One region of the Corallincola holothuriorum genome, then DNA from elsewhere that is predicted to be linked to it. Evidence: predicted binding sites of a transcription regulator. Region 1 holds the regulator's gene; the other holds the start of a gene.
The links. The regulator NrdR, encoded in region 1, represses ribonucleotide reductase genes. The targets are predictions, from matches to a motif close to AAACACNANATNTNGTGTTT.

Region 1 (3,377 bases):
GGTTGTATTTTTGCTGATCGCAGCGCGAGTTGTTCTCGTATAACGCCTTGTTTAAGGTCAAAGAAGAGACAAAAACTAGGCATACGGCATTACTCAGGGTAAAATACGCCGCCTTGAAACACCCTCTTAGCCCATTTTTGGCACCCGCCGGGAGAAACCATGCTGAAGCGTGATATGAATATTGCCGATTTCGATCCTGAATTGTGGCAGGCGATGACCAACGAAGTGTCTCGTCAGGAAGACCACATCGAACTGATTGCGTCAGAAAACTACTGCAGCCCTCGTGTACTTGAAGCACAAGGCTCTCAGCTGACCAATAAATACGCAGAAGGCTATCCTTTTAAGCGTTATTACGGTGGTTGTGAATACGTCGATGTGGCCGAGCAGTTGGCTATCGACCGTGCATGTGAGTTGTTTGGCGCAACCTATGCCAATGTACAGCCCCATGCTGGTTCTCAGGCCAACTCTGCAGTATTCCAAGCGATGATTGAGCCTGGTGACACTGTGTTGGGTATGAGCCTGGCCCATGGCGGTCATCTGACTCACGGTTCTCATGTCAGCTTTTCTGGTAAGATCTACAACGCTGTTCAGTACGGTATCAATGATGATGGCAAGCTCGAGTACGAAGAGGTACGCAAGCTGGCCTTGGAGCATAAGCCGAAGATGATTATCGCTGGTTTCTCTGCTTATTCAGGGATCCTAGATTGGGCTAAGTTCCGTGAAATTGCCGACGAAGTGGGTGCGTACCTGTTTGTTGATATGGCACACGTTGCTGGTTTAGTGGCGGCGGGTATCTATCCGAATCCATTGCCCCACGCGCACGTTGTGACTACCACCACTCATAAGACCCTTGCCGGTCCTCGTGGCGGTTTGATCTTATCTGCATGCAATGACGAAGCTATCTACAAGAAGCTGAATAGCGCTGTATTCCCTGGTGGTCAGGGCGGTCCTTTATGCCACGTGATTGCAGCTAAAGCGGTTGCTTTCAAAGAAGCGTTGCAGCCAGAGTTTGCAGAGTACCAGAAGCAGGTAGTTGCTAACGCAAAAGCGATGGCGAAAGGCTTTATCAATCGCGGTTACAAGATCGTTTCAGGCGGTACTGATAATCACCTGTTCCTGGTTGATTTGATCGACAAAGATATCACTGGTAAAGATGCCGATGCTGCTTTAGGTAACGCGCACATCACAGTGAACAAGAACTCTGTACCTAATGATCCGCGTTCACCTTTCGTGACCTCTGGTCTGCGTATCGGTACACCAGCAATTACCCGTCGTGGCTTCAGCGAAGCTGATGCGACAGAGTTAGCTGGTTGGATCTGTGACGTACTTGATAACATTGAAAATGAAGCTGTTATCGCTGAAGTACGCGGTAAAGTGGAAGAGATCTGCAAGCGTCTGCCCGTTTACGCTTAAGATAAAGGCGGAACTCACGCGCTGATAACTGGCCGTCTTTTATAGGACGGCCAGTTTTTTTGTTTTTATCCGAGAGTTCGTTATGGTGAGCGCTTACCCAAGGAGAGCTTATGCATTGCCCGTTTTGTTTTGCGCCAGATACCAAAGTGATCGATTCACGTTTAGTGGCTGATGGCAGTCAGGTGCGTCGCCGCCGTGAATGTACTAAATGCCATGAACGTTACACCACCTTTGAAACCGCAGAGCTGGTAATGCCGCGTCTAATTAAGCGCGATGGCAGCCGTGAACCTTTTAATGAAGATAAACTGCGCAGCGGGTTACTTCGCGCTGTGGAGAAACGTCCTGTCGGTGTTGATCAGTTGGAACAGACTGTGGCTGATATTAAGTCCAGTTTACGCGCCACTGGTGAGCGTGAAGTAGGCAGTAAGATGGTCGGAGAGCTGGTGATGGAAGCGTTGAAGAAGCTGGACAAAGTGGCTTATATTCGTTTTGCCTCCGTTTACCTGTCGTTCGAAACCATCGGTGAGTTTGAAGATGTGATTGCCAAGTTGGGCAATAACTCGCAAAACCACTAACCTGAGCGAACCAAGCAGAGCATCCTATGGCGCGATTTTCTCCAGACGACCACAGATTCATGCAGCGCGCTATTCATTTAGCTGAGCGGGCACTATATACCACCTCTCCGAACCCTCGGGTGGGGTGTGTCATTGTCAACGCTGGGCAGATTGTGGGTGAAGGCTATCATCGGCGCGCGGGAGAAGGGCACGCCGAGGTGAATGCCCTGGCTGAAGCGGGAGAGCAGGCCAACGGCGCTACCTGCTACGTCACTTTAGAACCCTGCTCTCATCATGGCCGCACTGGTCCCTGTGCTGAAGCCTTAGTGCATGCCGGGGTTACAGAAGTGGTTGTTGCTATGGTTGATCCTAATCCGCTAGTGTCAGGCCAGGGTATTGGCTTGTTGGAAGCCTCAGGCATTCGTGTGCGTTATGGACTTATGGAAGCGCAAGCCGAGGGCTTAAACCCCGGTTTTATTAAACGAATGCAGTCTGGTATGCCTCTGGTACGCCTAAAAATGGCAGCCAGTCTGGATGGGCGAACAGCGCTGAGTAATGGCAAGAGCCAGTGGATCACCGGTGCAGCTGCTCGTGCGGATGTGCAGCATTGGCGCGCACGGAGTTGCGCTATTGTCACCGGTAGCGGCACAGCGCTGGCGGATGATCCGGCGTTGAATGTGAGGCCGGAACAGTTAACTCAAGATTATCCTCTGCCCGTCAGACAACCGGTGCGTGTGGTGGTTGATGGTCGTAAACAGATCTCGCCCGCGCTAAAGATGTTCCAGCTGCCCGGCGAACTCTGGATCGCCAGAAAAGCTGCCGATGTGGAAGCTCCGTGGCAAGAAAACGTGACTATGCTGGCCATCCCCGAATTGGAAGGTAAGTTGGATCTGCGTAATTTAATGCGCCAACTTGCCAGTAAAGAGATCAATGAGGTTTGGGTTGAAGCCGGAGGAAGACTTGCCGGGGCGCTGCTGAATGCCGGTTTGGTTGATGAGCTTATTTTGTATCTGGCGCCCAAATTAATGGGAAACAGTGCCCAAGGGCTATTTAACTTGACCGAGTTTGACGACATGGCGCAACTGCCAGAGTTAGACTGGCAAGATATCCGGCAGGTTGGAGACGATCTCCGGATTGTTGCTACGTTTAAACCTAAGCTCGATGATTAAGTCGTTCTGCTCACAGCGATAGACATGAGAATTTATGTTCACAGGAATTATTGAAGCGGTTGGTGAGATCCGTCGTATTGAGCCGAAGGGGCAAGATGTGACTCTGGAGATCGCTACCGGTAAATTAGATTTGAGCGACGTTAAGCTGGGTGACAGCATCGCCAGCAACGGCGTCTGTTTGACCGTAGTGGCGCTTTCTAGCGACAGCTTCTGTGCTGACTTGTCGACTGAAACCTTGAAG
Region 2 (3,377 bases), on a different contig from region 1:
GGCTTGCCGTTTGTTGGCTCATTTTTGTCCCATCAGGCTGCGTACCGTGGCGACTTTGTTGTCTAGCTCTTGCCACTCTTTATGGGCATCGGAGCCATCAACAATGCCTGCGCCAGAGTAAAGTGCCAACTGGCAGCCTTCAATATGAGCACTGCGGATGGCGACACTAAACTCACTGTTCGCATGGCTGAGATAACCAATCGCGCCAGCATACCAGCCACGTTGGAAGGGTTCATGGGCAGCAATAAAGCGCAGCGCATCGGCTCTGGGGGTGCCACCAACGGCGGGTGTGGGATGCAGTCGCGCCAACAGGTCTGCATCGCAGATCTCTTTGCGTAAACGGCCATGGATGGCGCGCTTGAGGTGCTGCAAGCGGTTCAACTTAAGTACTTGCGCCCGATCATCGTAGCTTAGGGCATCACAAATCGGACCGAGGCGCGATAAAATATCATCCAGCACGATACGATTCTCACGCCGGTTTTTGCCGTCACCGAGCAGTGCCATCGCGATCAGACGGGCATGTAATGGGTCTTTCGGTCGCACATCGGTTCCTGCGACCGCTTCGCTCAATAGTTGACGACCATCGCGCTTGAACAGGCGCTCGGGAGTGCAGCCGATAAAACTGCTTTGGTTATCAAGTTGCAAGGCAAAAGGGGTGCTGTGCTGATTTGCTTGGTGCCAACGTTGTAGCAGCAACCAGGGATCACAGGGTTGTCCGGTTGTCAGTAACTGACGCCGGGCTAACACCACTTTCGATAGAATGGGCTGTTCCGCTAATGCCTGACTTACCAGCTTCGCCCAACTGGCCTGCTCCGGTGAGTTACACACCGCCAATACGTCGGGTAACGGCGGACATGGGGTATGAGCCGGTTGGCGAAGTGTGTGCAGTGCATCCTTGGCGGCAGCCATTTCGTCTGTGAAGCTGTGTGCTTCATCAACCCATAAGTTAAGCGTCAGGGTGATGTTGTCATCTTGCCGTTGCCATAATAGTCGCGGCAGAAAAAACAGTGGCTGCTCGGTGCCGGGGGTGTTGGTGTCATCAAAGGGCAGGGCGCCCATGATCACTAGCGGTAAAGCGGCTGATTCACTTAAGCAGTGACTCGCCTCATTGGCCGTGGCAAATTTACGCACACAGCCGGAGGCTGCGAGCTCTTTATCTGACTCACGACTTTGCCAATAGGCTTTGGGATATTGGCTTTGTGCTTGCAGCCACGGAATACCACTGACTCTGTCTAGTGTCTGAACCAGTTGCAGCGGCCCACGAAACGGACCCAAGTTGGATAACTGCGTCAGTAAAGGTATCGACGGATCAGATTTCGCTGGGATCGGAAGTTGCCGCACTGCCATGGTTGGCGGAGTCCATAGTTTTTACTCTGAAGAACATTTTGAAGCAAATTCATAGGCCTGCAAGCCCAGCGTGAAAAACTGTTGATTCATGGCAATATCATGCTGGTAAAATTGGCATATTGATTTTATTAATGTTTTCTTTCTTGTTGGTACTTGGTAACGCTATCACCTACTACATATAGTGTTTTTTCTAAGATTATTCACATCATTGTGGGTTTCGTGGTTAATATCACAAATCCTAAAATTTAATTTTTTCGCCAACCCCGCGCCGTAAAAGGCTTGCTTCGATTTCGCCCTTAAAATTGCCCACAAGGCGCGCTTGTCAATAATGTATTTCATAAACACTAGATATATACTTTCGCCATTGTTGATGGCACTAGATGTTGTGTTTGTAGTGGACATCATGTGTATAGCCTGTGAATAAGTAATCCGAATAGGGAGACCCCGGTATGGCCCGCGCCACTGCTACCGCAAAACAACAAGAAAACGCGGAAGTCCAACTCGAACTTCAACCTGCTTCTTACGACATCTGGGATAAGAAATATCGCCTGAAAGATAAGCAGGGTGTTGCGCTGGACAAAGATCTCGATGACACCTTTCGCCGTGTTGCGAAAGCCACTTCATCGGTTGAATTGACGCCCGAGTTGCAGAACGAGTGGTATGAGAAGTTTTTGTGGGCATTGCGCAACGGCGCTATCCCTGCTGGCCGTATTACCTCTAATGCCGGTGCCGAGGCTTATAAGCCAGCCACTTCTACCATCAACTGTACCGTATCCGGTATCGTTAAAGATTCGATGGATGGCATCCTTAATAAGGTGCACGAAGCTGGCCTGACCCTGAAAGCGGGTTGCGGTATCGGTTATGAATTTTCTACTTTGCGCCCGAAGGGTGCGTATGTTTCTGGCGCAGGTGCTTATACGTCAGGACCTCTGAGCTTCATGGATATCTTCGACAAGATGTGTTTCACCGTGAGTTCAGCCGGTGGCCGTCGTGGTGCGCAGATGGGTACGTTTGACGTTTCTCATCCAGATGTGATGGATTTTGTGCGTGCCAAGCGTGAAGATGGTCGCCTCCGTCAGTTCAACCTCTCTTTGCTGATCACTGCTGACTTTATTGAAGCGGTGAGAGCCGATGCCGACTGGCCATTGTCGTTCCCGTTGACGCAATCCGAGATCGATACCGATTCGTTGGATGTGAACAACAAAGAGCAGGTGGTTTGGCGTCCATGCCCATTTGATATCAACTATGCCCGTGAGCAAGAGTACGTGCTGAATGATCGCGGTGATGTCTGCTGCCGTGTGTTTAACACTGTGCGTGCCCAGCGTTTATGGGACGTGATCATGAGTTCAACTTATGACTATGCCGAGCCAGGATTTATCCTGATCGACAAAGTTAATGAGATGAACAACAACTGGTTCTGTGAAACTATTCGTGCCACTAACCCATGTGGTGAACAGCCGCTGCCTCCGTATGGCGCGTGCTTGTTAGGCTCGATCAACCTGACCAAATTTGTGGTTAATCCATTTACTGAGCAAGCCTCTTTCGATTTCGAGAAGTATCGCGAAACCGTGGCTATCTTCACTCGCATGTTAGACAACGTGGTTGAGATCAACGGCCTGCCATTGGGCAAGCAGCGTGACGAGATCATGAACAAGCGTCGTCACGGTATGGGCTTCCTTGGTTTAGGCTCAACCCTGACCATGCTGGGCATGAAGTATGGTGATGCTGCGTCGGTTGATTTTACCGAAGAAGTGGCGCGTGAAATGGCGGTGGAAGGCTGGCGTGAAGCACTGCGTTTGACCGAAGAGAAAGGCGCAGCACCGATCATGGAGCAAACCTTCACTGTGACTGAAGATATGTTGGTGAATCGCCCTGAGATGCGCAAAGACGGCATCAAAGTAGGCGACGAACTGGCAGGTAAGGTGCTGCATGGTCGCTATAGCCGTTACATGCAACAGATCGCCGAAGTTGACCCTGAGCTCGTCGAACAGCTGATAGAGAAGGGCGCACGCTTTACTCATCACAGTTCA

Region 2: DU002_RS10195 (adenosylcobalamin-dependent ribonucleoside-diphosphate reductase) is a predicted target of NrdR. The motif match lies at 1,719-1,738, and genes of this name have one in related genera.

The regions. Positions count from the first base shown of each region.
Region 1 is NZ_QPID01000011.1:36,400-39,776, forward strand. Features, by position in the region: gene DU002_RS16045 (LysE family translocator) at 1-43, shown strand, start outside; gene glyA (serine hydroxymethyltransferase) at 160-1,413, shown strand; gene nrdR (transcriptional regulator NrdR) at 1,524-1,988, shown strand; gene ribD (bifunctional diaminohydroxyphosphoribosylaminopyrimidine deaminase/5-amino-6-(5-phosphoribosylamino)uracil reductase RibD) at 2,015-3,136, shown strand; gene DU002_RS16065 (riboflavin synthase) at 3,171-3,377, shown strand, end outside.
Region 2 is NZ_QPID01000005.1:229,659-233,035, forward strand. Features, by position in the region: gene menD (2-succinyl-5-enolpyruvyl-6-hydroxy-3-cyclohexene-1-carboxylic-acid synthase) at 1-22, opposite strand, end outside; gene DU002_RS10185 (isochorismate synthase) at 19-1,347, opposite strand; gene DU002_RS10195 (adenosylcobalamin-dependent ribonucleoside-diphosphate reductase) at 1,797-3,377, shown strand, end outside.